2 regions of the Lonsdalea populi genome follow, and region 1 is predicted to be linked to the other one. Evidence: predicted binding sites of a transcription regulator. Region 1 holds the regulator's gene; the other holds the start of a gene.
What was found. The regulator PurR, encoded in region 1, represses purine synthesis genes. The targets are predictions, from matches to a motif close to CANGCAAACGTTTGCNTG.
Positions count from the first base shown of each region.

Region 2: the regulator PurR is predicted to act here: its motif matches at 2,421-2,438, upstream of purH (bifunctional phosphoribosylaminoimidazolecarboxamide formyltransferase/IMP cyclohydrolase).

Region 1 is NZ_CP065534.1:1,639,572-1,644,559, forward strand. Features, by position in the region: gene I6N93_RS07115 (riboflavin synthase subunit alpha) at 1-627, shown strand, start outside; gene cfa (cyclopropane fatty acyl phospholipid synthase) at 676-1,827, opposite strand; gene purR (HTH-type transcriptional repressor PurR) at 2,176-3,201, opposite strand; gene cydH (cytochrome bd-I oxidase subunit CydH) at 3,580-3,672, shown strand; partial or broken gene I6N93_RS07135 (C40 family peptidase) at 3,789-4,368, opposite strand; gene I6N93_RS07145 (Grx4 family monothiol glutaredoxin) at 4,946-4,988, shown strand, end outside.
Region 2 is NZ_CP065534.1:3,588,025-3,593,012, reverse strand. Features, by position in the region: gene purD (phosphoribosylamine--glycine ligase) at 1-671, opposite strand, end outside; gene purH (bifunctional phosphoribosylaminoimidazolecarboxamide formyltransferase/IMP cyclohydrolase) at 690-2,279, opposite strand; rRNA gene I6N93_RS15900 (16S ribosomal RNA) at 2,875-4,417, shown strand; tRNA gene I6N93_RS15895 (tRNA-Glu) at 4,555-4,630, shown strand; rRNA gene I6N93_RS15890 (23S ribosomal RNA) at 4,855-4,988, shown strand, end outside.

The DNA of each region.
Region 1 (4,988 bases):
GGCACCGCGCCGGTGGTGTCTATTGATGAAAAAAGCAACTTCCGCACTCATGTCCTCCAATTGCCGCAAGCGCTGCTGCCCGGGTTGCAGATCGGCGCGTCCATCGCCAATAACGGCTGCTGTCTGACCGTCACGAAAATCGACGGCGATCTTGTCAGCTTCGACATCATGAAAGAGACGTTGCGTTTAACCAATCTGGCCGATTTGCAGGTAGGTTCTTGGGTGAACGTCGAGCGCGCCGCCAAATTTGGCGATGACGTGGGGGGGCATGTGATGTCCGGCCACATTATGTGTACGGCGGAAATTGTGAAGATTCTTATCTCGGAAAATAATTATCAGATTTGGTTCCGACCGACCGACGAAACGCTGATGAAGTATATTCTGCACAAGGGATTTGTCGGCATTGACGGCATCAGCCTGACGGTAGGTGAAGTGACGAAAAGCCGCTTCTGCGTGCATTTGATCCCTGAGACATTGCAACGCACGACGCTGGGCAAAAAACGACTGGGCGATCATATCAACATCGAAATCGATCCGCAGACTCAGGCGATTGTCGATACGGTAGAACGCATTCTGGCGAATCAGAACCTTTCTCTGTCCGTGGTTCCTACGCCTTCTCAGGCCTGACCGAGATGACAGGTTGGCGGAATGAATAGACCCCGCCAACCTGGTCTCTTAACGTGGCGCGCGAATCCCGCCTTCCACGCCATTTGTGCTGAATAGCACCTGCCATAACTGGATATTCCGCGCCCGGAAAGCCCCGGCACAGGCATTCAGGTAGTAGCTGAACATGCGCTGGAAACGAGCGGAGTAGGCGGAGGCCAGCTCCGGCCAATGCTGCTGGAATCGCTCATGCCAAGCCATCAACGTGCGGTCATAGTCGGCGCCGAAGTTGTGCCAGTCTTCCATCACCATGTAAGCCTCGCTGGCGCGCGCGACATGCTGGACGGATGGCAGGCAGCCGTTGGGGAATATATAGCGGTCAATCCACGGGTCAACGGACAGGTCGGTTTTGTTCGCGCCTATCGTGTGCAGCAGGAAGAGCCCCTTGGGTTTCAGATTTTTGCGCACCACGCGGAAATAGGTGTCGTAATTTTTGGGGCCGACGTGTTCGAACATGCCAACGGAGACGATGCGGTCAAACTGGCGGTCTAAATCACGATAATCTTCAAGCAGGATGGTAACGTCCAGATCCCGACATCGTTCCTGCGCCAGTCGCTGCTGTTCACGCGAGATGGTGACCCCAGTCACGGAAACACCGTAGTGCCGGGCGGCATATTCGGATAATCCCCCCCAGCCACAGCCGATATCCAGGAGCGTCATACCGCGCTGCAACTGCAGTTTTTCACAGATCATGCGCAGCTTGTTTTCCTGCGCCTGCTCCAGCGTCTCGGCTTCCTTCCAATAACCGCAGGAGTACTGCATGTGGGGGTCAAGCATGAGTGAGAAAAGGTCATTGCCAAGATCGTAATGTTCTTTTCCGACGATCCAGGCTCGTTTTTTGGACTGTAGGTTGGTGAGGCGGGCGATGAGAACGCGGGCGATATCACTAACATGTTTGGGGAGCTTATTATCAAGCCCGGCCCGGAGTACGCGGTGGAAGAAAATATCGAGCCTTTCACATTCCCACCAGCCGTCCATGTAACTCTCTCCGAGACCGAGAGAGCCTTCTCGCAACACGCGTTTATAGAGGTCAGGATTTTTGACCTGGATATCGAACGGACGAGCGCCATTGATGGCGATATCCGCCGAAGACAACATTTCTTTCACAATCTGGAACCAGGACGTGTTATGGATGTCCAGTTCCTCCACACAAGATGAACTCATAACCTCTCCCTATCTTGCTGTTAGCGAACACCGCAAGAAACAGCGTAGACAAAATTACCTGCAGAAGGTGTCGGTGGACGTGATCCATCGTCTATCCCCCGAAAAAGGGACTGGGGGGAAATTAAGAGAAAAGCCGGTACGAAAGGCATCTATCCGTGCCACAAAAGCCAGAATAGGCAATGTGTTATATCGACAGGATAGCAAACTGCTCTGTATGTCTTGTTCGTAGGTTATTGTCTTAGAAGACAGGGACAAGTTTATGACTGCTTCAACCAGGGTACAAGTTTTAAATGGCTGAAGCAGGGGAAAAGGCGGGGGTAATTATTTCAATCGAAAGAGATGTAATCACTAACGGCGATAATCGCGGAATGGGCCGTCAGACACGGATCGACGCTCAATTAATCGAGGATGTACCTCAATCACCTGGGACGTTTCACGCTTACTGGTAATTCGGTCTAACAGCATGGCGAACGCGGATTGCCCCAACCGTTCTTTCGGCTGATGAATGGTGGTCAGCGCCGGGGTGAAATAGCGTGAATGACGGACGTTATCGTAGCCGATGATGGAGATGTCCTGCGGCACGCGCAACCCAAGTTCATCCGCAGCGCAAAGGGCGCCCATCGCCATAATATCGCCGCCGCAGAACACGGCGGTTGGGCGTTTTTTTTGCGCCAATATCTGATGCATGGCTTTGTAGCCTGATTCCGGTTCGAAGTCGCCCTGTACGATCCACTCTTCACGGATATCAATGTCCGCTTCTTCGAGCGCTTTTTTGAAACCAAGATAACGCCCGCTGCCGGTATTGCGCTCCTGCAATCCCGGGATGGCCCCGATATCCCGGTGGCCGCGTTCAATAAGGTATTGCGCGGCGAGGTATCCGCCTTCAAAAGCGTTATCGATAACAGTATCGGTAAAGTCACTGTGTGCCTGGCCCCAGTCCATCACCACCATAGGGATGTGGCGATAGCCTTCGAGCATCGTCAGAAGTTCAGGCGGGTATTCCGCACACATGACCAGCAACCCGTCCACGCGCTTCTGCGCCAGCATGGCGAGATAGGCTCGCTGTTTGTCCAGATCGTTATGGGAATTGCAGAGAATCAGCGTATAGCCTTTAACATAGCAGCTGTTTTCGACGGACTCGATGATTTCGGCGAAATAGGGCGCCTCACTCGAGGTCGCCAGCAGGCCGATAGACTTGGTGTTATTGACTTTCAGGCTGCGCGCGACCGCGCTCGGAGAATAATGTAGTTCGTCAATGGCGGCGCGAACGGCGGCTTTGGTTTCTTCGGCGACGAATCTGGTCTTATTAATGACGTGGGATACGGTTGTGGTCGAAACGCCAGCACGCTTTGCCACATCTTTAATCGTTGCCATCTAAATGACTCCTAAATCTACTTCCTGCAGCAGTAAGTAACTTGTTAATCGTTTGCCTGCGCGAATCCTTCTCTTTCTGAAGATACGAGCCATTCAGAAGGTGGGGTGTCGACGGATATACCTGAAGATTAGGAAATGATGCTCGACCAACGGAGTTCGTACAGCAGTAAACCGGCGATTTTGTCCGATCCGGTCGAAAAGTGAAAGCGTTAATTCTACTCTTGCAACGATAAACGGACGTTACTGGTGAGATGGAACAGAAAGGTCACTTTTCCATAACATTATATTCATCATTAGGGTGTTGATAGATACCAATTCCCCTATACTGAACCGGCATTGCCACCTTGAATGTTGTGCTGAAAAATTAAGGAGAGAGTGATGGATACCAATTTGAAAATGTCCCTGTTGACGACGGTAGCGGCATTGGCCGTTATTATTGCCTTCAGTTTTACTGCGGTATTTGGCGCATAAGCCATACTGCCGGTATTTGTGCTCCCGGAAATCTTTCTTGTGGGCAGATTGCAAAAAAGGGACTTCGGCCCCTTTTTCTATTTCTTCTCGGCTTGGATTTTAATAACTGCTGCGGATTATCTCACCGTATGCGGCATGACGACCCGACGCGCGCCGATATAGTGTTCCTGCCAATAGTCTTCGCTAAGCTTGCTGATTTGGATATCTGAACCGTCGCGAAGAGACTGGATGAATTTTCCGTTTCCAACATAAACGCCCACGTGGTCTGTCGTACCGCGATGATTGATGCGGAAGAAGACCAGGTCGTCGCTTTCCAGCTCGTTTTTTTTGATAGGCGCGGCATCGCGCAATTGAAACATTTCATTGGCGGTGCGGGGAATGGTGATCTTCACAATATCTTTGTAGGCGCATAGACCAGCCCGCTGCCATCGAAACCGGTGTACGGCGATGAGTCGCCCCAGTGGTAGGGTTTGCCGATTTGGTTCATCAGCTTGTTGAGGACGGCGACTCTAGCACGTTGGGATCGTTGTTATGCGCCGTGCTCAGCACCAGGCCGCCGGTTTCGACGACATCATCTTTTCTTTTGCGGCTGATACGTTCAGCGGTCGTCTTTTCTTCTTTCACCCGAACAGGGTGGCCCCGTTTCGGCGCTTTCTTGGTTAGCGCTAGCGTGAATGGGTCCCGAGAGATTTTCTTGGCGTCCTTTTAAATGGGGTGATGGGAAGAAACGTCTTTATTTAAAGAGGAATAGGTCCCGGTCGGCGTTTGTTTTACGCTGCGTTTGGTTTTTTGTCGTTATCGGCGTCAGCGGTGGTTTTGGTCTTCAGCGGTTTGTTGCGGAATTTTTTCTTGTCTTGTGTGTGGTGGGCCGATATCGCCTGACTGAAAAATAGGCGGCTAAAAACCAATACGAAAAAGGTAACAATTAAACGCATTATAGTCTGACCGATGGTTGTTCTTGATCGCCTAATTTCCACAGTATTCCTTAAATCAGCATGATTACAAAACGCGAATAAGCAGTTAATGAGTATAGAATAGTGAAAAATCATTAATACGTATTGTTTTCTCGGTACTAATACATATTTTTGTTGATGATTTAACGGGTTAACGTTTTTAAAAACCACCCGGCGATAACCCTACAAAAGATGGCGTTTTTTGTGGTTATCGCTATCGTTAAAATGTGTCAAGGTAGTTGGGGCGAGCATACGCCCTTTACTGATGCCATGGCTAGTGGCTTATCATTAGCCATTACGTGCTTTAAGGAAGCAATAGAATGACGACAACGACAATTGAAAAAATCCAGCGTCAAATCGCTG
Region 2 (4,988 bases), 1.9 Mb from region 1:
CCGGAGTCGCCGTCACCCACGCGCTTATGATCCTGGCTGGTGGCCATCGGCAGCACGTGCTTGCCGTCGACCATGACGATAAAGCTGGCTTCTTCGCCATCCAAAAACTCTTCGACGACGACGCGGTGACCGGCATCACCAAATGCGTTGCCTGCCAACATATCCGTCACGGCATTTTCGGCTTCTTCCAACGTCATGGCGACGATGACGCCTTTTCCTGCGGCCAGCCCATCGGCCTTAATGACGATAGGAGCGCCTTTCTCGCGGATATAGGCGATAGCCGGTTCGATGTCGGTAAAGTTCTGGTATTCCGCTGTGGGAATATGATGACGCGCCAGGAAGTCTTTAGTGAACGCTTTAGAGCCTTCAAGCTGCGCTGCGGCCTGAGTTGGGCCGAAGATGGGGAGTTGCGCTGCACGGAAAGCATCGACGATGCCGATGACCAACGGTGCTTCCGGCCCGACGATAGTCAGACCAATGTCGTTTTTCTTCGCAAAGTCGAGCAGCGCCGGAATATCTGTTGCGGCGATGTCGACATTCTCCAGCGGCGGTTCCAACGCGGTGCCCGCATTGCCGGGCGCGACGAACACTTTATCCGCCAGGGGAGATTGCGCTGCTTTCCAGGCCAGCGCATGTTCGCGCCCGCCGTTGCCGATAATTAAAATATTCATGGTGAGTCTCGCTCCGGATTAATGGCGGAAATGACGCATGTCGGTAAATAGCATAGCAATGCTGTGTTCATTGGCGGCGGCGATCACTTCGTCGTCGCGAATGGAGCCGCCCGGCTGAATGACACAGGTAATGCCTACGGCAGCAGCGGCATCAATGCCGTCACGGAACGGGAAGAAGGCATCGGACGCCATGACGGAGCCTTCGACCACCAATCCTTCATCCTCGGCTTTGATGCCGGCGATCTTGGCGGAATAAACGCGGCTCATCTGTCCTGCGCCGATACCGATGGTCATATTGTCGCGGGCATAGACGATGGCGTTGGATTTGACGAATTTCGCCACCTTCCAGCAGAACAGCGCATCGCGTAGCTCCGCTTCGGTGGGCTGACGTTCCGTGACCACCCGCAGCTGTGAAGCTTCGACCATACCGAGGTCGCGATCCTGTACCAGCAAACCGCCGTTGACGCGCTTGAAGTCAAGGCTGGGAATATGTTGCTGCCATTGTCCGCAGGTGAGCACCCGGACGTTCTGTTTGGCGGCGGTAACCCGCAGCGCAGAGTCGCTGACCGACGGTGCGATAATCACTTCGACGAACTGACGGCTAACGATGGCCTGCGCCGTGGCTTCGTCTAACTCGCGGTTAAATGCGATGATGCCGCCGAAGGCTGATGTCGGGTCGGTTTTGTAGGCGCGTTCATAGGCGTCGAGAATCGAGTCGCCGATAGCCACGCCGCAGGGATTAGCATGTTTCAAAATGACGCAGGCAGGTTCGGCGAACTCTTTCACGCACTCCAGCGCTGCGTCGGTATCGGCGATGTTGTTGTATGACAGCGCTTTGCCTTGCAATTGGGTTGCGGTAGCGACTGAAGCTTCCCTCACCTCTTCTTCTATATAGAAAGCGGCCTGCTGGTGGCCGTTCTCGCCATAGCGCATATCCTGCTTTTTAATAAAGTTTAGGTTAAGCGTGCGGGGGAAGTGGCCAGCGGGGCGAGAAGTGTCCCCGTGGTAGGCAGGAACCTGGGTGCCGAAGTAGTTGGCGATCATGCTGTCGTACGCGGCCGTATGTTCAAACGCTTTGATGGCGAGATCGAAACGGGTTTCGTAGGTCAGCGAGCCTTCGTGCGAATCCAGCTCGTTAATAATAGAGGCATAGTCGCTGCTTTTTACCACAATGGCGACATCGTTATGGTTCTTAGCGGCGGAGCGCACCATGGTGGGTCCGCCGATATCGATGTTTTCAACGGCGTCGGCCAGCGTGCAGTTCTCTTTTGCGACCGTTTGGGCGAACGGGTAAAGGTTAACAACAACCATATCAATAGGCTGGATATTGTGTTGCGCCATGACGGCGTCGTCTTGACCCCGGCGGCCAAGAATCCCACCGTGAACTTTGGGGTGAAGCGTTTTGACTCGTCCGTCCATCATCTCCGGAAATTCAGTGTAATCCGACACTTCCGTCACGGGCAGTCCGGCGTCGGCCAGCAGCCGCGCGGTGCCGCCCGTAGAGAGTAGCTCCACGCCGCGTTCGGACAGCGCTTGAGCGAATTCAACAATACCGGATTTGTCAGACACGCTGAGCAAAGCACGGCGGAGAGGACGATGTTGTTGCATGGTGATGTGATCCCTTGGCTAGGTTCGTATTCAGAGAGCGTTGTGTGAATATGGCTGATTAAAAGCTTAAGTCAGGGCCTTGAGATGAATATTCAGCTAATGCCCCCGCAACCGGGGTCCGGTTTTCAAGGGGGAAATTGTAGCGAAAACGTTTGCGTGATGCTTGTCAAATTTCAGGGTTTGACATATCTGTGGATAATTCTGTGCAAAAAAGGGTATAAGTCGACCTTTTGCTGTGGAATGCAGCAAACGATAAAATTTGTGATAAATATCGGTTGCAGGCTGAAAGGAAATCCCTATAATGCGCTCCCACTGACACGGCGAAGCGGACAACGCGGCGCGGTGACAGTCGGAGAAAGACGAAGAAAGTCGTTGACTCTGAACGAGGTAAGCGTAATATACGCGGCCTCACGTTAGCCGCTTAGGCGGAAACGAAACGCTCTTTAACAATATAATCAGACAATCTGTGTGGGCACTCACAAGACACTATCGCAAAAGATACGAAAAAGTCTTGAAGAGTGAACAACAGTTAATTCATTACGAATCAACAGTAAAATTCTTTGAGCATCGCTATTAAGTTAGCAAATCAAGCTTTTAATTGAAGAGTTTGATCATGGCTCAGATTGAACGCTGGCGGCAGGCCTAACACATGCAAGTCGAGCGGCAGCGGAAGGGAGCTTGCTCCCTTGCCGGCGAGCGGCGGACGGGTGAGTAATGTCTGGGGATCTGCCCGATGGAGGGGGATAACTACTGGAAACGGTAGCTAATACCGCATAACGTCGCAAGACCAAAGTGGGGGACCTCAGGGCCTCACACCATCGGATGAACCCAGATGGGATTAGCTAGTAGGCGGGGTAAGAGCCCACCTAGGCGACGATCTCTAGCTGGTCTGAGAGGATGACCAGCCACACTGGAACTGAGACACGGTCCAGACTCCTACGGGAGGCAGCAGTGGGGAATATTGCACAATGGGGGAAACCCTGATGCAGCCATGCCGCGTGTATGAAGAAGGCCTTCGGGTTGTAAAGTACTTTCAGCGGGGAGGAAGGCAGTGAACTTAATACGTTCGCTGATTGACGTTACCCGCAGAAGAAGCACCGGCTAACTCCGTGCCAGCAGCCGCGGTAATACGGAGGGTGCAAGCGTTAATCGGAATGACTGGGCGTAAAGCGCACGCAGGCGGTTTGTTAAGTCAGATGTGAAATCCCCGAGCTTAACTTGGGAACTGCATTTGAAACTGGCAGGCTAGAGTCTTGTAGAGGGGGGTAGAATTCCAGGTGTAGCGGTGAAATGCGTAGAGATCTGGAGGAATACCGGTGGCGAAGGCGGCCCCCTGGACAAAGACTGACGCTCAGGTGCGAAAGCGTGGGGAGCAAACAGGATTAGATACCCTGGTAGTCCACGCTGTAAACGATGTCGACTTGGAGGTTGCGGTCTTGAACTGTGGCTTCCGGAGCTAACGCGTTAAGTCGACCGCCTGGGGAGTACGGCCGCAAGGTTAAAACTCAAATGAATTGACGGGGGCCCGCACAAGCGGTGGAGCATGTGGTTTAATTCGATGCAACGCGAAGAACCTTACCTACTCTTGACATCCAGAGAACTTGGCAGAGATGCCTTGGTGCCTTCGGGAGCTCTGAGACAGGTGCTGCATGGCTGTCGTCAGCTCGTGTTGTGAAATGTTGGGTTAAGTCCCGCAACGAGCGCAACCCTTATCCTTTGTTGCCAGCACGTAATGGTGGGAACTCAAAGGAGACTGCCGGTGATAAACCGGAGGAAGGTGGGGATGACGTCAAGTCATCATGGCCCTTACGAGTAGGGCTACACACGTGCTACAATGGCGCATACAAAGAGAAGCGAACTTGCGAGAGTAAGCGGACCTCATAAAGTGCGTCGTAGTCCGGATTGGAGTCTGCAACTCGACTCCATGAAGTCGGAATCGCTAGTAATCGTAGATCAGAATGCTACGGTGAATACGTTCCCGGGCCTTGTACACACCGCCCGTCACACCATGGGAGTGGGTTGCAAAAGAAGTAGGTAGCTTAACCTTCGGGAGGGCGCTTACCACTTTGTGATTCATGACTGGGGTGAAGTCGTAACAAGGTAACCGTAGGGGAACCTGCGGTTGGATCACCTCCTTACCGAAGTGAAGTGCTAGTGAAGTGCTCACACAGATTGTCTGATGAAGAAGCAAGAGCAAAAGCGCACCTGTTGATGATGAGTCTCTGACTCATGCTGATGCGGAACGATTGAGCCTGAGGGTTGAGTCGGATTTCGTGTCCCCATCGTCTAGAGGCCTAGGACACCGCCCTTTCACGGCGGTAACAGGGGTTCGAATCCCCTTGGGGACGCCATACCGATAATGAGTGAAAGGCATTATCACCTGAATATCTTAAAGATGACTTTAACGAGTCGTGTTTAAGATATTGCTCTTTAACAATCTGGAACAAGCTGAAATTTGAAACGATGCGGCTGAACATCTCTCTGCGTGCAGTATTGAGCGGTGATTTGGTTGCGTCAGAGTCTCTCAAATAATCGCAGCGTGAAGGGTGTCTTACGAGACACCTTCGGGTTGTGAGGTTAAGTGACTAAGCGTACACGGTGGATGCCTAGGCAGTCAGAGGCGATGAAGGGCGTGCTAATCTGCGAAAAGCGTCGGCAAGGTGATATGAACCGTTATACCCGACGATACCCGAATGGGGAAACCCAGTG